Regions from separate parts of the Streptomyces sp. NPDC043812 genome, predicted to be linked through region 4. Evidence: riboswitches for the same ligand, from Rfam matches in the RefSeq annotation. Region 4 holds a riboswitch; each other region holds the start of a gene.

Region 1 (5,387 bases), on a different contig from region 4:
GCGGCCGGCTTCTTCGCCGTGCCGTACACGATCCTCGTCTATCCGCTCATCTTCACCTTCCTGCCGCGGCTGTGGTCGGTGTCGCACAAGCACGGATACGTCACCACCTCGGACTTCGTCCGCGGACGCTTCGGCTCCAAGAGCCTGTCCCTCGCGGTCGCCGTCACCGGCATCCTCGCCACGATGCCGTACATCGCGCTCCAGCTGGTCGGCATCCAGGCCGTGCTCGACGTCATGGGCGTCGGCGGCGGCGAGACCACCAACTGGTTCGTGAAGGACCTGCCGCTGCTGATCGCCTTCGGTGTGCTCGCGGCCTACACGTACTCCTCCGGCCTGCGCGCGCCTGCGCTGATCGCCTTCGTCAAGGACACGCTGATCTACATCGTCATCGCGGTGGCGATCATCTACATCCCCATCAAGCTGGGCGGGTTCGACGCGATCTTCGCGGCGGCGGGCGACAAGTTCGAGAAGATCAACCCGGCGACGGACAAGCCGGTCGGCGCGCTGGTGCCCGGTGACCTCGGCCAGTGGGGCTACGCCACGCTGGCGCTCGGCTCGGCGCTGGCGCTGTTCATGTACCCGCACTCGATCACGGCGACGCTCTCCTCGCGCAGCCGCGAGGTGATCCGCCGCAACACCACCATCCTGCCGCTCTACTCCCTGATGCTGGGTCTGCTGGCGCTGCTCGGCTTCATGGCGATCGCCGCAGGCGTGAACGTGACCAACGGCCAGCTGGCGATCCCGCAGCTGTTCGAGAACATGTTCCCGGACTGGTTCGCGGGCGTGGCCTTCGCGGCGATCGGCATCGGCGCACTGGTGCCTGCGGCCATCATGTCCATCGCCGCGGCCAACCTGTTCACCAGGAACATCTACAAGGACTTCCTGAAGCCCGACGCGACCCCGGCGCAGGAGACCAAGGTCTCCAAGCTCGTCTCGCTGCTGGTGAAGGTGGGCGCGCTGGTCTTCGTCCTCACCATGGACAAGACCGTGGCCATCAACTTCCAGCTGCTGGGCGGCATCTGGATCCTGCAGACCTTCCCGGCGCTGGTCGGCGGTCTGTTCACGCGCTGGTTCCACCGCTGGGCGCTGCTGGCGGGCTGGGCGGTCGGCATGATCTACGGCACGGTCGCCGCGTACGGTGTCGCGAGCCCGACGCAGAAGCACTTCGGCGGCTCGTTGAAGGAGATCCCCAGCATCGGCGAGATCGGCTACATCGGTCTCACCGCCTTCGTGCTGAACGTCGTCGTCACGGTCGTCCTCACCTTCGTCCTGCGGGCGGTCAACGCCCCCGACGGCGTCGACGAGACGAGCCCGTCCGACTACACGGCGGACGCGGGCGACCCGGGTGTCAAGGTCGAGCTCCCGCCGGCCACGGCGGGTTCCCCCGGCGGTCACTGACCCACCGCACACCGAGGGCCGCTGCGTTTCCCGTCCGGGAAATGCAGCGGCCCTTCGCCGTGCTCTGCTGCACACTGCCGGGCATGGACATCACCATCAGGAGAATCGAACCCGAGCAGTACGAGGAACTCGGCGAGCTCACGGCGCGGACGTATGTGGACGACGGACTGCTGGCCTACGGTGCCGACGACCCGTATCTGCCCGCTCTGCGCGATGTCGCCGGACGGGCAGCCGCATCGGAGGTGTACGTCGCCGTCGACGCGGCGGACACCCTCCTCGGTGGCGTCGCGTTCGTCCCCGGAGGCGGGCCGTGGGCGAACATCGCCGGGCCCGGAGAGGCCGAGTTCCGGATGCTGGTCGTCGCCGAGCGGGGACGCGGCCGGGGCACCGGCGAGGCTCTGGTGCGCCGGTGCATCGACCGGGCACGGGAGGTCCCGGGGTGCGTGCGGCTCGTGCTGTCGACGGACGAGGTGATGCATGCGGCACACCGGCTCTACGGGCGCCTGGGCTTCGTCCGCACCCCCGAACGGGACTGGGAGCCGCTGCCCGGCTTCACCCTGCTGACGTACGCGCTGGACCTGTAGGCCGGCCCGCGACACAACATGTGGGGGGTGACGCAAGGCGCGCCCCCCACATGTATGCTCATCTCGCTGTCGCCGCAGGGGAATCCGGTGGGAATCCGGAACTGTCCCGCAACGGTGTGATTCGGTGCGCTTTGCCGTATCCGACAAGTCCGAGGACCTGCCGACGGTGCATCCGGCTCGACCGATCCGGATGCCGAGACGTCCGGGCCTCGCGGTTGGGCCGGTGGACGCCACGCGCCGTGCCGTTCCTCAGCGGACCCACGCCTGCCTGGCGCCACTCCCCCCGCCGGCCCAAGCCGAGCGAGGGAGAGCACCACGTGACCATCGCGCCAGCCGATCCGGCTTCAGCGACCGAACAGGACGGACCCGGCACAGTCCTGCTGCGGGCCCTGACGGACCTCACGGCCGATCTGCCCGACACCGACCCCGGCAGGGTCGCCGCCGCCGCTCTGCGCGGCCGGCACGCCGGGTCGGACGACGCGGAACTGCGCTCTCTCGCCACCGACGCCGCCGCGGGCCTGATCTCCGAGGACCCGGCCTACTCCCGGCTCGCCGCCCGGCTGCTGACCCGCACGATCGCCGACGAGGCGGCGGGCGAGGGCGCTGTGTCGTTCTCCGCGTCCGTCGCGGTCGGGCACCGCGAGGGTCTGATCGCCGACCGTACGGCGGCGTTCGTGGCGCTGCACGCGGACCGGCTCGACGCGCTGATCGACCCCGCCGCGGACGACCGGTTCGGCTACTTCGGGCTGCGCACCCTCTACAGCCGCTATCTGCTGCGCCACCCGATCACCCGCCAGGTGATCGAGACGCCGCAGCACTTCATGCTGCGCGTCGCCGCCGGCCTCGCCGAGGACGATTCGGTGCGCGCCCTGGACGAGGTCGCCGCGCTGTACGGGCTGATGAGCCGCCTCGACTACCTCCCGTCCTCCCCCACCCTCTTCAACTCCGGCACCCGCCACCCGCAGATGTCGTCCTGCTATCTGCTGGACTCGCCGCTCGACGAGCTCGACTCGATCTACGACCGGTACCACCAGGTCGCGCGCCTGTCCAAGCACGCGGGGGGCATCGGGCTCTCGTACTCCCGTATCCGCGCCCGCGGTTCGCTGATCCGGGGCACCAACGGGCACTCCAACGGCATCGTCCCGTTCCTGAAGACCCTGGACGCATCGGTCGCCGCGGTGAACCAGGGCGGTCGGCGCAAGGGCGCCGCCGCGATCTATCTGGAGACCTGGCACGCGGACATCGAGGAGTTCCTGGAGCTGCGCGACAACACCGGTGAGGACGCCCGGCGTACGCACAACCTGAACCTCGCGCACTGGATCCCCGACGAGTTCATGCGCCGTGTCGAGACCGACGGCGACTGGTCGCTCTTCTCGCCCGCGGATGTGCCCGAGCTGGTCGACCTGTGGGGCGATGAGTTCGACGCGGCCTATCGCAAGGCCGAGGCCCAGGGGCTCGCACGCAAGACCATCCCGGCACGTGACCTGTACGGCCGGATGATGCGGACTCTGGCCCAGACCGGCAACGGCTGGATGACCTTCAAGGACGCCTCCAACCGCACCGCCAACCAGACCGCCGAGCCGGGCTCGGTCGTGCACTCCTCGAACCTGTGCACCGAGATCCTGGAGGTCACGAACGACGGCGAGACGGCCGTGTGCAACCTCGGTTCGGTCAACCTGGGTGCCTTCGTCAGCGGCGACGGCATCGACTGGGAGCGCTTGGACGCCGCCGTCCGCACCGCCGTCACCTTCCTCGACCGGGTCGTCGACATCAACTTCTACCCGACCGAGCAGGCGGGTCTCTCCAACTCCCGGTGGCGCCCGGTGGGTCTGGGCGCCATGGGCCTCCAGGACGTCTTCTTCAAGCTGCGACTGCCGTTCGACTCGGCGGAGGCGAAGGCCCTGTCGACGCGGATCGCCGAGCGGATCATGCTGGCGGCCTACGAGGCGTCCTGCGACCTCGCCGAACGCAACGGTCCCCTGCCCGCCTGGTCGAAGACGCGCGCGGCCCGTGGCGTGCTGCACCCCGACCACTACAACGTCGAGCTCAACTGGCCGGAGCGCTGGGACACCCTGCGCGCGCGGGTGGCGAAGAGCGGGATGCGCAACTCCCTCCTGCTCGCGATCGCACCGACCGCCACCATCGCCTCGATCGCGGGCGTGTACGAGTGCATCGAGCCGCAGGTGTCCAACCTGTTCAAGCGCGAGACGCTCAGCGGCGAGTTCCTCCAGGTCAACGCCTATCTGGTGGAGGAGCTGAAGCAGCTGGGCGTATGGGACGCGCAGACTCGTGAGGCGCTGCGCGAGTCCAGCGGCTCGGTGCAGGGCTTCAACTGGATCCCGGCCGACGTCCGCGCGCTGTACCGCACGGCCTGGGAGATCCCGCAGCGCGGCCTGATCGACATGGCCGCCGCCCGCACGCCGTTCCTGGACCAGTCGCAGTCGCTGAACCTGTTCCTGGAGACGCCGACCATCGGGAAGCTCAGCTCGATGTACGCGTACGCCTGGAAGCAGGGCCTGAAGACGACATACTACCTGCGCTCCCGCCCGGCGACCCGGATCGCCCGCGCCGCCCAGTCGCAGGCGACCATCCCCGTGCAGCAGGCAACCCCGCCCGACGCCGACGCGATCGCCTGCTCTCTCGAAAACCCCGAGTCCTGCGAGGCCTGCCAGTAATGACCACCCCGAACACCGAGAAGAACCTGCTGGACCCGGGCTTCGAGCTGACCCTGCGTCCGATGCGCTACCCGGACTTCTACGAGCGCTACCGCGACGCGATCAAGAACACCTGGACCGTCGAGGAGGTCGACCTCCACTCCGACGTCGCCGACCTCGCCAAGCTCACGCCCGGCGAGCAGCACATGATCGGCCGGCTGGTCGCGTTCTTCGCGACGGGCGACTCGATCGTCTCCAACAACCTGGTGCTGACGCTCTACAAGCACATCAACTCCCCCGAGGCGCGGCTCTACTTGAGCCGTCAGCTCTTCGAGGAGGCCGTGCACGTCCAGTTCTATCTGACGCTGCTCGACACCTACCTCCCCGACCCGGAGGACCGCGCGGCCGCGTTCGACGCGGTCGAGGAGATCCCCTCCATCCGCGAGAAGGCCCAGTTCTGCTTCAGGTGGATGGACTCGGTCGAGAAGATCGAGCGGCTGGAGACGCAGGCGGACCGCCGCCGCTTCCTGCTGAACCTGATCTGCTTCGCCGCCTGCATCGAGGGCCTGTTCTTCTACGGCGCGTTCGCCTACGTCTACTGGTTCCGTTCGCGCGGTCTGCTGCACGGTCTCGCCACGGGCACCAACTGGGTGTTCCGGGACGAGACGATGCACATGAACTTCGCCTTCGAGGTCGTCGACACCGTCCGCAAGGAGGAGCCCGACCTCTTCGACGACGAACTCCGTCAGCA
Region 2 (5,387 bases), on a different contig from region 4:
CACCCCCGTGGGGTCCGTCGGGGCAGTCGGGGTCGGGAGCGGCCGGGTGACAGGAGAAGCGGCAGCCGGGGACGACGTCCATGGCAGGCAGCAAAGCGGTGAGGCCGCGCACGATCGTCGACTTGGCGGTGCCCTTCTCACCGCGGACGAGCACACCGCCAACCGCCGGACTGACCGCGTTGAGCAGCAGGGCCAGCCGCAGATCGTCCATCCCGACGACCGCGGTGAACGGATAGGGGGTGCTCATCCTTTGATCACTCCTTCGTTGAGGTAGGCCGAGTTCGGCCGCGGCGGTGTTCGAGGCGTGGGGCTCCCGGGCGGAGCCCCGGTGCGGGACGGGGGTATCGCCCACGCCGCCGGGCGCAGGGCGAGGGCGGGGTGGGGAACACGCACGCCGCAGGCGCCACCCGCGCCCACGACCCGCACGCCCCTCACGGCGCTCCCGGCGGCACGAACGGCAACCCCGCCGGCGCCCCGCGCTCGATGAGGGCGAGCAGCGCATCCGTGTCCGCGTGTTCCTCGATCAGATCGCCCAGCCGGTCCAGCTGCTCCTCCCGGAGCATCCCGAAGCTCGTGTCCGGCGCGGGCACGAACCGCCGGCCCGCCTGCGCCGCCACCTCCCGCAGGAACACCCGCCGGAAGCCGTCGCTCTCCAGCGACCCGTGCCAGTGCGTGCCCCACACCGCGCCGACGCGGCAGCCGTCCAGGAAGGGGTCGCCGCCCCGTACTTCGGCGACACCGTGATGGATCTCGTACCCCTCGACCCGCTCGCCGAGCGCTTCGCCGACCGGCCGCGCAAGGGTCTTCTCGCGCGCGAACCGGACCCGTACCGGCAGTAGTCCGAGCCCTTCGACCTGCCCGGCCCTCGACTCGACGTCGTCCTCGATGTGCTCGGCCAGCGCCTGGAAGCCGCCGCAGATGCCCAGTACCGGCCGGCCCTCCGCCGCGCGCCGCGCGATCGCGTCCGCCAGCCCGCGCTCCCGCAGCCAGGCCAGTGCCTTCACCGTCCCGCGCGTGCCCGGCACCACGACCAGGTCGGCGTCCACCAGCTCCTCCGCGCGGTCCACGAACCGCACCACGACGCCGGGTTCGGCCGCCAGCGCGTCCACGTCGGTGAAGTTCGACATCAGCGGCACGGCGCACACCGCGATCCGCAGCACGTCCTCGCCGACCGGCGCAGCGACCGTGGACTCGCGTACCGCACCGCGCAGGGACACCCGCAGACCGTCCTCCTCGTCGATGCCCAGCCCGTGCGCGTACGGCAGGACACCGAACGTCCGCCGGCCGGTGAGCCCGAGCAGCATGTCCAGGCCCGGCTCCAGCAGCGTCACATCACCCCGGAACTTGTTGACCAGATAGCCGGCGACGAGCTCCTGGTCCTCCGGAGCCAGCAGCGCGGTCGTGCCGAAGAACTGCGCGAACACCCCGCCCCGGTCGATGTCCCCGACCACCAGCACCGGCAGCCGGGCCGCCCGTGCGATGCCCATGTTCACGATGTCCGTGCGCCGCAGGTTGATCTCGGCCGGACTGCCCGCCCCCTCGCAGATCACGGCGTCATACGTGCCCCGCAGCTCGTCCAGGCACGCCATGACGGGTTCGAACAGCTCCCGCTGCCTGTTCCCGTGGTACCCCTTCGCGCTCATCTCGCCGACGGGCTTGCCCATCAGCACGACCTGGCTGGACCGGTCGCTGCCGGGCTTGAGCAGCACAGGGTTCATCAGCGCGCTCGGCTCGACGCGGGCGGCCTGCGCCTGCATCGCCTGCGCCCGGCCGATCTCCGCACCCTCCCGGGTCACGAACGAATTGAGGGACATGTTCTGCCCCTTGAAGGGCGCGACCTTCACGCCCTGCCGCACCAGCCATCGGCAGATCCCGGCGGTCACCACGCTCTTCCCGGCGTCCGACGTCGTCCCCGCGACCAGCAGTCCGCCGCTCATGTACGCCGTCCCCTCATGGCTCCGCGGACGAGCCGCGCACCCGCGCAGGCCGCCAGCGTCAGCACTCCGATGCGGCGCGACAGCCGCACCGCGCGGTCGATGTCGCCGAACTCCACCGCTCGTCCGCCTCCGTTGAGCACCGGCCGGTGCTCGACCCGCCCGCCGTAAGAGAGGGTCCCGCCCAGCCGTACGCCGAGCGCCCCGGCGAACGACGCCTCCACAGGGCCCGCGTTGGGGCTCGGATGCTTCGCCGCGTCCGCGCGCCAGGCGCCCATGGCCCCGCGCGGGTTCGGGCCGGCGACGGCCGCGAGCGCGGCGGTGAGCCGGGCACCCGGCCAGCCGGCCACGTCGTCCAGCCGTGCGGAGGCCCATCCGTACCGCAGATGGCGGGGTGACCTGTGGCCGACCATGGCGTCGAGGGTGTTGACCGCGCGGAAGCCGAGCAGCCCCGGTACACCCGCGACCGCGCCCCACACCAGGGCGCCGACAACGGCGTCGGAGGTGTTCTCGGCGACGGACTCGACGACGGCGCGGGCGATCTGCTGCTCGTCGAGGGACTGCGGATCGCGCCCGCACAGATGAGGCAGGCGCTCGCGAGCGGTGTCGATGTCCCCGGCCGCCAGTGCCTCGCCGATGGAACGTCCCTCGCGGCCCAGGGAGGTGCCCCCGACGACGGCCCACGTGGCGGCGGCGGTCAGCGCGACCGACGCGGCGGGGGAGCGGCGCACGGCACGGGACGCCAACGCCCCGACGGCGACGGCGCCTCCGGCGCAGACGGCGGTGTGCAGGGCGCCCCAGCCACGGTGGTCGCGCCACAGCATGCGCTCGACGGCACCGGCCGCACGCCCGAAGGCAGCGACGGGATGGCCCCTGCGGGGGTCCCCGACGAGGAGGTCACCGGCGAGACCGGCGGTGGCGCCGTACACGAAGATCCGGTCGGCACGCATGGGGTCAGCGACCTCTGGGGTGGTGTCCGACGGGCAGGGCTGAACTGCAGCCAGGCATGGTGACGAGTCCTCACTCAGGGTCCGCGCCCTGGTTCGACGTGACCGGCGGTGAGAGTTCCTGGCTCCCCGGGACCTCCCGGGTGACAGTGGCGGGACCGCGCCGGATTCGCACCGGACTTCCTCTTCTGCCGCCGTATATGGCCCCGGCAGTCCACCACGCCCGCGAACGCCCGTCAACTCACCCTTGACCTGCGGCGGGACAGTGTGCCGAGCCCCACACCGGGCGTCCGCCGGGCGGCATACGAAAGCCGGGACGGAGGTCCCCGAGGGGGCTCCGGCCCGGCTTCCGAACGGGTCGTGCGGTCGTCGGCCGACGACCGGTCAGACGACGATCAGATAGATCCCGTACGCGACGGCCGCGGCGCACAGCGCGAAGCAGGCGTACGCGGCGGTTCGGGCCATGGACGCCGAGCCGCCGTTCGCGCTCGCCGACTCGTGCTTGGTCAGGCCCACGATGCCCAGGGTGAACAGGCCCACCAGGGCGACGGTGGCGACGAGGCTCACGCCGAACACGGAGCCGAGAGCTGCCCAGTCGATCTTCATGCTGCTGATTCCTTACACCGTGGCCGGACGGGCCGGCTCGGGCTCGGCCGGGGCCGGGATGGTGGTCTTGAGCTCGCCCGCCGGCGGCGGGGCGACGGCCGCGATGGCGGTGGTGACGATGCCCGCGGGCTCGTCGGCCGCGGTCTCCGTCTCGTTGACGTTGGTGTGGTCGACGACCTGGCGGCGGGAGACGAGCCAGATCGCGAGGCAGGAGGCGACGAGGAACACGGCGACGGCCGCGACGCCCCAGTCACCCTGCTTGGTGACGAACTCCGAACCCGCGGCGACCAGACCCGCGGCCGGCAGGGTCAGACCCCAGGCCACGAACATCCGGGTCGCGGTGGACCAGCGGACCACACCGCCCTTGCGGCCGAGGCCCGCGCCCATCACCGCGCCGGAGCACGAGTGGGTCGTGGAGAGCGAGAAGCCGAGGTTGGAGGAGGCGAGGATGACGCTGGCCGCGCTGGTCTGGGCGGCGAAGCCCTGCTGCGGCTGGAGGTCGGTGAGGCCCTTGCCCATGGTGCGGATGATGCGCCAGCCGCCGAGGTACGTGCCGAGCGAGATCGCGATACCGGCGGAGAGGATGACCCACAGCGGAGGGTTGGAGCCGGGGGAGAGCACACCGCCGGCGACGAGCGCCAGCGTGATGATGCCCATCGTCTTCTGTGCGTCGTTGGTGCCGTGCGCCAGGGAGACGAGACCGGCGGAGGCGATCTGGCCGGAGCGGTAGCCCTTGGCGGTCGCCTTCGGGTCCGCGTTCTTCCCGATCCTGTACGTCAGCCGGGAGGCGAGATAGGCGGCGATACCGGCCACCAGCGGCGCGGCGATCGCGGGGATCAGCACCTTGGTCACGACGACGCTGCCGTCGACGCCGCTCATGCCGACGGAGGCGACGGTGGCGCCGATGAGGCCACCCATGAGGGCGTGCGAGGAGCTGGACGGCAGTCCGATGAGCCAGGTCATCAGATTCCAGAGAATGGCGCCGACGAGCGCCGCGAAGATGACTTCAGGGGTGATGCCTGATTCGTCGACGAGGCCGCTGGAGATCGTCTTGGCGACCTCCACCGAGAGGAAAGCGCCGACGAGGTTCAGAACGGCGGACATGGCCACCGCGGTCTTGGGCTTCAGAGCGCCGGTCGAGATGGTCGTCGCCATCGCGTTGGCCGTGTCGTGGAAACCGTTCGTGAAATCGAACACGAGAGCTGTCACGATCACAATCGCGAGCAGCAGTGTGATGTGTTCCATTTACCCAGGCAATCGTTTGGCGTCATTGACGCGCCGACCGTAGGCAACCTGGATGAACGGAAGGTGAACTGGGTCCGGCGGAGCGGTGTCCGCAACTGGGGGCTGAGTATTCCGTTTGCACTTTTGACGCCCCGGCGGGACACCCTGCCACCACTCGAACACCGTCCGTGCCCCTGTCGGCTCCGGCGGCCCTGCTGACAGGATCGCCGCATGACTGAGCAGCCTCGGCAGGACCCGATCGAACAGGCATGGCAGGACCTCGTCGCGACAGCCCGCAGGACTGCTGCCGAGGGCCTCGTGGTGGGCACGTCCGGCAACGTCTCCGTACGCGTCGGGGACCTGGTGCTCGTGACGCCGAGCGGAGTGCCGTACGACCGGCTCCGGCCCCGGGACACCGTCGCCGTCGACCTCGACGGCCGTCAGGTCACCGGCGAGCTCCCGCCCACCAGCGAACTGCCGCTGCACCTGGAGATCTACCGCCACACGTCCGCCGCCGCGGTCGTCCACACCCACGCCGTGCACGCCACCGCAGTCTCCACGCTCGTCCCCGAGCTGCCGCCGATCCACTACATGACCGCCGCTCTGGGCGGCCCCGTCCGTGTCGCGCCCTATGCGCTGTACGGCACCCCCGAACTCGCACGGAACATGCTCGGCG
Region 3 (5,387 bases), on a different contig from region 4:
GGCGGTCTGACGGCACCGCAGTGACGGCGAGACGTAGCTGTGGAGGGCCGGGGGGAGCGTGCCGGCCGCAGCCTCGGCACGCGCGATGCCCGCAGGGCCGAGAGGGCTGTCGTCGTCGAACCGGACCTCGCGCAGTGCGTCGCTCGTGGCGGGGGAGACCAGCGTGAGCCGGACTGTCATCGGGTTCCTCCGGTGCGCGTCATGCGTCGTGCACCGCACGTCGTGCGTCGTGCGGCAATTGTCCGGCGCGCAGCCTACCCACGGGGGCGTACGGGCGTGACATGGGACTCACGCCCTTGGCGGCCCGACCGGCACGCGGTACGGTCTCGGCGACATTTCCAATACTGCGACGACGGCGAGACGGAAGTCCGGTGTGAATCCGGCACGGTCGCGCCACTGTATGCCACGGCGGCATCCCGGCAGGGTGACGCTGCGGCGAGTCAGACCCGTGGACCGTCGTCCTGCACCACCGTTCGGGACGCGTGTTCCCCAAGGAGGTTCCACCATGGCCGAGGCCGCTGGTTCCGCTGTCGTCTCCACCCCTTCCCTTCCCCTGCCGGCTTCTCTGCCTGTGCGCGCCGTCCTGCCCTGGGCCGTGTTCGTCGGTCTCCTGGCTCTGATCGCCCTGTACTTCGTGGGTGCCGAGCAGGGCGCCACGTCCGTGTTCGCCGGTGCCGAGGTGCACGAGTGGGTGCACGACGGACGTCATCTGCTCGGCTTCCCCTGCCACTGATAGGCGACAAGCACATGTACGCCTCAACTGTCAGAGGTCTGCTGGTCCGCGGCATGCTCGCGGGCCTGATTGCCGGGCTGTTCGCCTTCGCCGTGGCCTACACGGTGGGTGAGCCGCCCGTGGACGGCTCGATCGCGGTGGAGGAGGCCCAGGCCGCCCAGGAGGCGGCCCATGCCGGGCACGGCGCCGCCGCCGAGGAAGCCGCCGAGGAAGAGGAGGCGGTCAGTCGCTCCGTGCAGTCGACCGCCGGCCTGGCCACCGGTGTTCTGGTGTACGGGGTGGCGCTGGGCGGGATCGCGGCCCTGGCGTTCTCGTTCGCGCTGGGACGTGTGGGCCGGTTCAGCCCGCGGGCAACCGCGGCGCTCATCGCGGCGGCCGCCTTCACGACCGTCTACCTGGTGCCGTTCCTGAAGTACCCGGCCACGCCGCCCGCGGTCGGAAACCCGGACACCATCGGACAGCGCACGACACTGTTCTTTCTGATGATCCTGCTCAGTGTGCTGCTCGGCGTGGCCGCGGTCATCGCAGGGCGACGGATGGCGCCGCGCCTGGGCAACTGGAATGCCACGCTGGCTGCCGCGGCGGGTTTCGTCGTCGTGGTGGCTGTCGCTTGTGTGTTCCTGCCGGCGAACGACGACGCGGTAAAGGCCGGCTTCCCCGCAGCGCTGCTGTGGGAGTTCAGGGTCGCGTCACTGGCGATCCAGGCCGTGTTGTGGACCGTCTTCGGTACGGTCTTCGGTGTCCTGGCGCAGCGCCTCCTGGCGCCCCGACCGGTCGGGGCGGGTGCACCGGTGGAGCAGCCGGCGCCGGTTTCGGGCTGACCCGCACGGCAGGTCGGACCGGCTGGATGGTGCCGGTCCGGCGTGCCGCGCTGCACACGCTTCGGGGCCCGCCTGCCCGCGTAGCCCGGCAGGCGGCCCAAGCGGCCGGACGGCCGGGAGAATGCTCTGCGAGCGTTCTCCCGGCCGTCGGCGCGTCAGGACGTGGAGAGTTCCCCGCGCACGGCGCGGGCCGCCGCGACCAGATTCTCCAGCGAGGCACGGGTTTCGGGCCAGCCGCGGGTCTTCAGACCGCAGTCCGGGTTGACCCAGAGTCGCTCTGCCGGGATGGCTTCGAGTCCCTTGCGCAGCAGTGCCGCGGACTCGTCCGCGCCCGGAACCCGGGGCGAGTGGATGTCGTACACGCCGGGGCCGGCCTCGCGCGGGTAGCCGTGGGCGGCGAGTTCGCGGGCGACCTGCATGTGGGAGCGGGCGGCCTCCAGGCTGATCACGTCGGCGTCGAGGTCGTCGATCGCCTGCACGATGTCGCCGAACTCGGCGTAGCACATGTGCGTGTGGATCTGGGTGTCCGGCCGTACGCCACTCGTGGTGAGCCGGAACGCCTCGGTGGCCCAGGCGAGATACCCGGCGTGGTCGGCGGAACGCAGTGGCAGGGTCTCGCGCAGGGCGGGCTCGTCGACCTGGATGACGGAGGTGCCCGCGGCTTCGAGATCGCCGACCTCGTCGCGCAGGGCGAGGGCGACCTGCCGAGCGGTGTCCCCCAGGGGCTGGTCGTCGCGGACGAAGGACCAGGCGAGCATGGTGACGGGGCCGGTGAGCATTCCCTTGACCGGCCGGTCGGTGAGCGACTGCGCGTAGGTCGTCCAGCGGACGGTCATCGGCTCGGGGCGGGAGATGTCGCCGGCGAGGATCGGCGGGCGGACGTAGCGGGTGCCGTAGGACTGCACCCAGCCGTGCTGGGTGGCCAGGTAGCCGGTGAGCTGCTCGGCGAAGTACTGCACCATGTCGTTGCGTTCGGGTTCGCCGTGCACGAGGACGTCGATGCCGGTCTTCTCCTGGAAGGAGATGACCTCGCGGATCTCCGCCTCGATGCGCTTCTCGTAACCGGCGGTGTCGAGGCGGCCGCCGCGCAGGTCGGCGCGGGCGGAGCGCAGCTCCGGGGTCTGCGGGAACGAGCCGATGGTGGTCGTCGGCAGCAGGGGGAGACGGAGGTGGGCACGCTGGGCCGCGGCGCGCTCGGCGTAGGGCTGGGAGCGCCGGGCGTCGGCGCCCGTGATCGCCGCGGCGCGGGCCCGCACGGCGGGGTCGCGGGTGATGGGTGATCCGGCGCGGGAGGCCAGATCGGCCCGGTTCGCGGCGAGTTCGGCCGCGATGGCGTCGGTGCCCTGACCGAGCCCGCGGGCGAGGGTGACGATCTCGGCCGACTTCTGCCGGGCGAAGGCGAGCCAGCGCCTGATCTGCGGGTCGAGGTCACGCTCGGCCGTGGCGTCCAGCGGGACGTGCAGCAGCGAGCACGAGGCGGAGACGTCGACCCGGTCGGCCAGTCCCAGCAGTGTGCCGAGGGTGGCGAGCGACTTTCCCAGATCGTTCACCCAGATGTTGCGTCCGTTGACGACACCGGCCACCAGTCGCTTGCCGGGCAGCCCGCCCGCGGCGGCGAGATCGTCGAGGTTGGCGGCGGCCGACTCGGTGAAGTCGAGCGCGAGCCCGTCGACGGGAGCCTTCGCCAGTACGGGGAGGGCGTCCCCGAGGCGGTCGAAGTAGGAGGCGACCAGCAGCTTCGGCCTGTCCGCGAGTGCACCGAGGTTGCGGTAGGCGCGGGAGGCGGCCTCCAGCTCGGCGGTGGTGCGGTCCTGCGCGAGTGCGGGTTCGTCCAACTGCACCCACTCCGCCCCCGCGGACCGCAGATCGGCGAGCACCTCCGCGTACACGGGCAGCAGCCGGTCCAACAGACTCAGGGGCTCGAAGTCCTCGGCCACGCCCGGTGCCGGCTTGGCCAGCAGCAGATAGGTGACCGGCCCGACGAGCACCGGACGGGGCGTCAGACCGAGGGCGAGTGCTTCCTTGAACTCACCGACCTGCTTGACGGAGTCCGCGGTGAAGACGGTGTCCGGCCCCAGCTCCGGTACGAGGTAGTGGTAGTTGGTGTCGAACCACTTGGTCATCTCCAGTGGGGCCACATCCTTGGTACCGCGCGCCATGGCGAAGTAGCCGGCCAGGGCGTCGGCGTCGACGGCGGCCCGGTGGCGGGCGGGGATCGCACCGACCATGACGGTGGTGTCGAGGACGTGGTCGTAGTACGAGAAGTCACCGGTCGGGACTTCGTGGATCCCGGCTGCGGCGAGCTGCTGCCAGTTCGTCCGGCGCAGATCGGCGGCGGTGGACCGGAGGGTGTCGGCGGTGACGCGGCCCTTCCAATGGCCCTCGATCGCCTTCTTCAGTTCCCGGTTCTGTCCCTGACGGGGGTAGCCGTAGACGGTGGCCGGTGCTGCCGCGGCTGCGGACTTGGTGGTCACGGAGATCTCCTTCGCGAGATGAATCCCTGAGATCCCGGGGACGGGACGAGAACGCGAAGGGTGACGAACCGGACGGAACGAGCCTGCGCCGTACAGCGCGGTCATCCGTCTGGTGTGTTCGCCGACCCGCCCTCGAGGTCACCGGGATGTCCGCGTGCGCATGTACGCACGCGGGCAACGGGCAGGTCTTCGGACTCGCGGGCTCGTCGCCGGATTCCCGGCGGCACCTACTGGCCGTCGCTTCCCGGACCTTGTCGGGCCCAGTGCGTATGACGGCGGTCGTTCCCGCTCACCGCTGCGGGGCAGTCCCGGATTCCCACCGGGTTCCCTCTTACGACGCCTCCCGCCTGGCGGACGGGGCGAACCAGCTGCACCCGCCAGCGTACGGGGCGTCGTGTCGCCGCGGAGAATCACGTCCATCATTCGGGAGGTGAGCAGAGACACGAGGGCGGCGTGCATGCAACGCCCGAGGGCGGGAAGCGCCGCACTCCGCGCTTCCCGCCCTTCCCCTGTGGGCACCCCCGCCGGCTCCCTCGGCCGGCGGAGTGGCCCGGGCCCCTCAGCCCGGGCCCACCGGGCCCCTCAGCCCGGTCGCACCAGGTCCTCAGCCGTGGTCGTACGTGTGGAAACCGCGGCCGGTCTTGCGGCCGAGGAGCCCCGCCTCCACTCCTTGCCCTCGGGGGTGGTGAAGTCGATCCGGCGCTCGACGGCGTCGAGCAGGGTGAGCTGGCCGTCGATGATGTTGTCCCAGGCGGGGGAGGTGGCGTCCTCGAAGTCCGCCATCCAGACGTCGGCGCCGGAGTTGAGGGCGTTGACGGCCATGCGGCGGTCGGGCGGGCCCGTGATCTCGACCCGGCGGTCCGTCAGGCCGGGAGCGGGCGGGGCGACGCGCCACGACGGGTCCGCGCGCACGGCGTTGGTGACCAGGGGGAAGTCGAGCGGGGATCCCGTGGAGAGGCGTATCGCCTGCCGCCGACGCTCCTTCAGGAGCTCCTGGCGGCGCTCGTCGAAGGCTTCGACGAGGCTGCCCACGAAGTCCAGGGCGGCGGGGGTGACGATCTCGTCATGACGGTGACCGGGAGCCGCGAGGACGCGGACGCGGGGGGTCAGTGCGCTGGTGGACATGGGTTCTCCTGAGCAGGGAAGCGGAGCGGGGGCGGACGGGGACGGTCGCCCGGCCCTCGCTCGGCCAGGGGGCCGGACCGGACGGACGGATGTCCGGCTGGGTGCCCTAGTGGAACTGCTCTTCCTCCGTCGACCCGGCCAGCGCGGTGGTGGAGGAGTCGGGGTTGACGGCGGTGGAGACCAGGTCGAAGTAGCCGGTGCCGACCTCGCGCTGGTGCTTGACGGCGGTGAAGC
Region 4 (5,387 bases):
CTGTTGTAGCGCAGCGGCTTCGCCACCTGCGCCAGAGCTTCCGCCGTCGTCGCCGCCCGGGCGACCCGCGCGCACGCGGTCCGGGGCGCGGGAGGGGTCTCGCCCTTCGGCGCGTCCGCCGCCGTGCCGAAGTCGACGACGAGCGCCACCCGCTTCGTGCCGTCCTTCGCCGGGGTCCCGGCGCAGATCTCGGCGAAGTCCGGCGCGGTGCGCGGCTGTGCGGAGTCCCCGCTGTCCTCGCTCACCGAGAAGCGGAAGCCGTTCACGGACCCGTCCTCGGGGCGCGCGGTGGCCGGGCCCTCGGTGGCGTACGTCCACTTCTCGCCGCTGCTCTGCCAGAACGACCAGTAGCGGTAGCCGGCCGCCTGCGCCGGCGCCGAGCCCAGCACGGCGAGCAGCGCGGCGAGCCCGAGCAGGACGAGAACGCGGGGGGTCCGGGGAGTGCGCATCAGCCCTGCGACTTCCGGCGGCCGCTGAACAGGAAACCGACACCGATCGCGGCCACGAAGAACACGCCCACGATCCACCACGTCGACATCGACGACGAGTCCTTCTTTGCCTGCTTGTCCTTCGACGTGCCGGAGTCGGCGGCCGTCGGCGCAGGGCCCGTGGCGTTCAGGCCCGCCACCAGGTCCGTGGAGCCGAACGCCTTCGGGTCGCTGCCCGTCGCATGCGCGGCGAAGATCAGCTGGGCGTAGGCGGCAGGGCCGTTCTCCTTCGCCCACGCGGCCGCGTTCTGCTGCAGCCAGCCCAGCGGCTTCTTCGTCTGCTCGGTCATGCCCTGCGCGGACAGCGCGACGACGGCGTCCGCCGTGTTGCCGAAGTCAGGCTTGGGGGCGGTGTCCTCGGCGCCCGGCATCGGGGCCGTGTCGAAGTGACCCGTCTTCGCGAGGCCGTTCGTGAGGTACGCGGCGCCGTTGTGCGCCGCGTCCCCGACGTTCTCGCCCTTCTCGCACGCCGGGCCCTCGGCGTCCTTCGTGCCGGCGGTGGTCACCATGCCCTTGCCGTTCGCGGCGAGTACGGCGGCCGCGGTGGAGTCGGCGAGGATGCCGGGGGACTTGGTCTGGTAGACGAACGCGCCACCGTCCTTGCCGCCGCACGGCTTCGCGAACGTCAGCAGCGTGTCGAACGGCGACTTGCCGCTCTTGGACGTCACCTCGGCCGGCTTCTGGCCGGCGGCCTGCAGCGCGCCGATGACGACCGAGGTGGAGTTCGCGTCGCTCGCGCCGCCCGGGTTGTAGCCCCAGCCGCCGTCGTCGTTCTGCACCGACCGCAGCCAGTCGGTCGTTTTCTTCACGACGTCGTCCTTGCCGCCCAGCGCGGCGAGCGCCTGTACGGCCGCCGCGCTCGCGTTGGTGTCGAGCGGCAGCTTCGCGTCGCACGGCTTCGCGGGGTCGGCGCGGTACGAGGCGAACCCGCCGCTCGCGCACTGCTGCCCGGTGAGGAAGTCGACGGCCTTGTCGGCGGGCCGGTAGCCGACGGTGTCCTGGGCGAGCAGCGCCAGGGACTGCCGCCACACACCGTCGTACGTCGGGTCGGTCGTGCCGTACAGGCCCGAGGGCAGCGCGGCGGACGGCGTCGGGGACGGAGCGGCGACGGCTGCGGGTGCGGCGGTCAGCCCGAGCGCGACGGAGGCGATGAGTGCTGCGGCGCTGCGGCGGACGGGGGTCATGACGTGGGTGCCTCTCCTGCGGGCCGGGATCCGGGCACGCTTCGGGCACCTGGGCTCCGGCTCCGTATGCCTCGACGGTGCCGGTCACCGGCGGGGTGCCGGTGACACGAGCCGGTCACGACCGCGTGCGGGGCATTCCGACTCGCCGCTTCTGAGGCGGCTCACGGTTGCGGGTCAGTGCCGGATTCCCACCGGCTTCCCCCCGTACGGGCATGGACGACGCGCTCACTCTACCGGCCGGTCACCGGCCTGCGGGGGGTCGCTCGCGTCACACCGCCGCGTAGAGCGTCGGCGTGCTCCCCGCCACCACCTCCGCACGCCCCAGCTTCACCAGCCGCCGCAGATGGGCCTCCGCCTCCGAGACGGCGATGGTGCGCGAGCCGTACGGGATCTCGGCCCACGGACGGTTCCACTCCATCCGCTCGGCGACCTGCCAGGGGGTGAACGGACGGGTCAGAAGGGCGAGCAGGCCGCTCAGTCTCGCCTCGTGGTGGGCGAGCAGTTCCCGCACGCGGTCCGTCGCGCCGGTGAAGGCGTACTGGTGGGCGGGGAGGACCTCGGCGGGGGCGAGGCGGCCGATGCGTTCCAGGGAGTCGAGGTAGTCGCCGAGGGGGTCGGTGACCGTGTCGTCGTCGGGGTCCTCGTACAGGCCGATGTGCGGGGTGATGGCGGGCAGCAGGTGATCGCCGGAGAAGAGGCGGCCGTTGCCGGGGCGCCGGGTGGGGTGGTTTTCCTCGAGGTGCAGACAGACATGGCCGGGGGTGTGGCCGGGCGTCCACACCGCGCGCAGCCGACGGCCCGCGAGGTCGAGCAGTTCGCCGGGGACGATCTCCCAATCCGGCAGCGCCGCGCGCAGTCCGGGGAGGCCTCCGCCGCCGCCCGCGGCACGCATGGCGCGCAGCGGAGCGGTGTGCTCGGCGGGTGCGCCGGCGCGGTCCAGTTTGTCGGTGAGGTAGTCGAGCCACAGTCCCGGTTCGGCCTCGCGGGTGCGGCGGACGACGGTGGCGTCGGCTGCGTGCATCGCGATCCAGGCGCCGGACGCCTCGCGGACGCGTCCCGACAGGCCGTGGTGGTCGGGGTGGTGGTGGGTGATGACCACACCGTGGATCTCGGCGGGTGAGGTGCCGCAGGCCGCGAGGCCGGCGGCGAGGGTGTCCCAGGAGTGGGGGTCGTCCCAGCCGGTGTCGACGAGGACCGGGCCGCGGTCGGTGTCGAGGAGGTGGACCAGGGTGTGGCCGAGGGGGTTGTCGGGGATGGGTACGCGGATGGACCGTACGCCGCCGCCGTGATCGGTCACCTGGTTCATGGAGGGCTCCACTCTCTTCGACAGCAGAGCTCATGTAACTAGAACTCGTTGCAATAGTCGACAGGCCCGTACCCTCGCTTCGCTGATCACCGCGTCCCTCGTTCGGCTGATGTGCCGTCCGAGAGCCCTGAAGAGATCTTGCACAGCCATAACTTGGACCCCAACAGGCTCACTGGGATGGTCACCGGTTCGCAGTGGTGGTTTCCTCTTCCCCGAGCTGCGCGATCGGCTTACGCACGGTACATGCACGCGATACAGTCAGATACCGCTTCGTCAGGAGACCGTTGATGAGCGGTATTTGGCCAACTCGGGCGAAGAACAAGCAACGTTCAGCCCCAAATGGAACGGGACCGATGACCTCCACCAACCTTGAAGAGTTCCGAGTCAAGTTCCGGCTCGATGAGCTCACTATTCACTCAACAGAACACTGGACATGGTCCGTCCGTCCGGTTCATTCCACGCTGGGCTCGGGAATCCTGTCCCTCAACCGGTATGCGGACAGCTTCGCGGCCATCACGCCGGAGGAGGGCGCTGACCTTGCGGTCATGACGCGTCACATCGACTCGAAGCTGAAGAGTGTATTCGGCCCGCAGAAGATGAACTACATCATGCTGATGATGGTGGACAGTCATCTTCACTTCCATGTGCTGCCTCGATACGCAGCTGAGCAGCAGTTCGCCAGCGTGAGCTGGGTGGATTCGGGTTGGCCTACCCCTCCCGTGCTGAACGACAATGCGCACCTGGCCGAGTCGCCGACACTCGCCGAAGTCCGGGACGCACTCAAGTAGCCAACAGGAGGCTGACGTGAGGATCCGTGAAATCCTTCCCGGCGATCCGGCGCAAGAGTTTCTGATTCCTCACCTGGAGGGGACGGAACGGGTACTTCGCTCAGCACTCCGAAAGCTTGACCCCCATGCGGAATGTGAAATCACGGCTGCAGCCGATCTGTGTGTTCCGCACGATGTGATCAGAATTGCAGGGGGATTTGCGACAGGCTGCCTGGTGGATTGGCAGTGCGCCGTGCCAATCATTCCAGTCGATGCGACGGTGAACATCGACACTTCCTCCATCTTTTGGCTTTCGGGTGATCCCACGGAGAGATGGAGCGCGCGGCGCTTCGACGAGTTGCGGGCGACTATCGATCAGTTCAGCAGCTATGAATGGAATTTCCACAAGGGAAATCATTTCATAGCCGGCGTCGTGCGGGAATCCGATGGGTGTCATGGCATCGTGATCCACAGTAATGAGAAGGAGTTCAAGTACCAGTACAACGGCTTGATGCCCGTGCCGGGGAATTGGTATATGGACGACGTTGTGGTGCACGAAGAGGATGGTAAGTACGTCAGGTTGCTGGTGGGCTCCAAGGCTACGCTCTTTGCGCAGATAGCACTCGACCTGGAGCCTTACAACATCAACAGGCACCGGTTTTTGGCCGCATTGCTCACAGAGGGTGGTGTGCAGATTCAGGATGAATATCACAAGCAGCACTACTACATGCCGTCCATGACGTCTGTGGCGATCGGGTGCTATTTATGTCAGCCGGGTGAGGTGGTCCCCGTGTTCAGTAGACCGGGCGCCGACATCCATCTGTTTGAATGCCATGCGGGCGGCGAGAACGAGGTGACCCGACTCGACGGCGACAACTCCCTCATTGTCCCGCACGGGTGGGGGAAAACCTTCGCGAAGGAACTCACCGTCTCGCGCCGAGACAGTTGCCTGGAAGTGAACGGCTTGGAGTTCGAGATCGCTCCGCTGGTCACTTTGGGCGTTCATCCGGACTTGGTTGTCCGTTCCTTCTCGGAGGAACCGGGTGACCCTCTCAGCCTGTACGCCAGGATGCGTGAGCACACTCCCGGAAGAGTTGTGGACAGGTTGCGTCAGGTAAGTTCCTATTCCAAGGCCGGCTACGTCCGGCATCGCACGGTGACGGGTTGATGAAACCAACCGGAGGCGACCGGACCGTCTTTCTGGTCCGGCACGGCCAGACCACGTACAACGCAAGTGGCGTCTATCAAGGGGCGTCCGACCTCCCTGCGCTGAGTACGCAGGGAAGGCAACAGGCGAAAGAACTTGCCGAGTATCTGGCCGGTGCGCCCATCGGCTGGATACTGAGCAGTCCGTTGCTCCGGGCCCGCGAAACACTCGACCTGATGCTGCGGAGTCCCGGTTTCGAGGGTGTGACTTCTGGAATCGATGAAAGGCTCGTCGAAACTTCCATCCCGGAATGGGACGGGAGGGCGAAGAGTGAGATCGCCGCTACAGATCCCTCGCAGCTGACGACATGGCGAGAAAATCCCCATGACTTCATTTCCGCTTCAGGAGATTCTCCTCTTGCCGATGCTCTCGAAAGGACCCGCGGGCTCCTTGCCACTCTCCGAGAGGGAAGTGGATCGGGACGCCTCGTAATTG

What was found. Region 4 has a riboswitch for cobalamin ahead of AC067Z_RS25190 (prenyltransferase/squalene oxidase repeat-containing protein). Riboswitches for the same ligand answer to the same signal wherever they lie in the genome.
Region 1: another riboswitch for cobalamin. It lies ahead of AC067Z_RS22520 (ribonucleoside-diphosphate reductase subunit alpha); the one in region 4 lies ahead of AC067Z_RS25190 (prenyltransferase/squalene oxidase repeat-containing protein).
Region 2: another riboswitch for cobalamin. It lies ahead of AC067Z_RS00310 (cobalamin biosynthesis protein); the one in region 4 lies ahead of AC067Z_RS25190 (prenyltransferase/squalene oxidase repeat-containing protein).
Region 3: another riboswitch for cobalamin. It lies ahead of metE (5-methyltetrahydropteroyltriglutamate--homocysteine S-methyltransferase); the one in region 4 lies ahead of AC067Z_RS25190 (prenyltransferase/squalene oxidase repeat-containing protein).

The regions. Positions count from the first base shown of each region.
Region 1 covers NZ_JBWKCY010000015.1:104,856-110,242, reverse strand. Annotated here, with positions in the region: gene mctP (monocarboxylate uptake permease MctP) at 1-1,398, shown strand, start outside; gene AC067Z_RS22525 (GNAT family N-acetyltransferase) at 1,482-1,982, shown strand; cobalamin riboswitch at 2,036-2,161, shown strand; gene AC067Z_RS22520 (ribonucleoside-diphosphate reductase subunit alpha) at 2,300-4,657, shown strand; gene AC067Z_RS22515 (ribonucleotide-diphosphate reductase subunit beta) at 4,657-5,387, shown strand, end outside.
Region 2 covers NZ_JBWKCY010000001.1:54,069-59,455, reverse strand. Annotated here, with positions in the region: gene AC067Z_RS00320 (putative cobaltochelatase) at 1-247, opposite strand, end outside; gene AC067Z_RS00315 (cobyric acid synthase) at 432-1,937, opposite strand; gene AC067Z_RS00310 (cobalamin biosynthesis protein) at 1,934-2,884, opposite strand; cobalamin riboswitch at 2,975-3,115, opposite strand; gene AC067Z_RS00305 (hypothetical protein) at 3,266-3,487, opposite strand; gene AC067Z_RS00300 (inorganic phosphate transporter) at 3,500-4,732, opposite strand; gene AC067Z_RS00295 (class II aldolase/adducin family protein) at 4,943-5,387, shown strand, end outside.
Region 3 covers NZ_JBWKCY010000011.1:186,211-191,597, reverse strand. Annotated here, with positions in the region: gene AC067Z_RS18495 (histidine phosphatase family protein) at 1-180, opposite strand, end outside; gene AC067Z_RS18490 (CbtB domain-containing protein) at 506-733, shown strand; gene AC067Z_RS18485 (CbtA family protein) at 748-1,554, shown strand; gene metE (5-methyltetrahydropteroyltriglutamate--homocysteine S-methyltransferase) at 1,710-4,028, opposite strand; cobalamin riboswitch at 4,192-4,412, opposite strand; partial or broken gene AC067Z_RS18475 (malate synthase A) at 4,647-5,153, opposite strand; gene aceA (isocitrate lyase) at 5,260-5,387, opposite strand, start outside.
Region 4 covers NZ_JBWKCY010000018.1:15,364-20,750, reverse strand. Annotated here, with positions in the region: gene AC067Z_RS25195 (SCO2322 family protein) at 1-449, opposite strand, end outside; gene AC067Z_RS25190 (prenyltransferase/squalene oxidase repeat-containing protein) at 449-1,672, opposite strand; cobalamin riboswitch at 1,783-1,909, opposite strand; gene AC067Z_RS25185 (MBL fold metallo-hydrolase) at 1,941-2,978, opposite strand; gene AC067Z_RS25180 (HIT family protein) at 3,332-3,766, shown strand; gene AC067Z_RS25175 (hypothetical protein) at 3,783-4,913, shown strand; gene AC067Z_RS25170 (histidine phosphatase family protein) at 4,913-5,387, shown strand, end outside.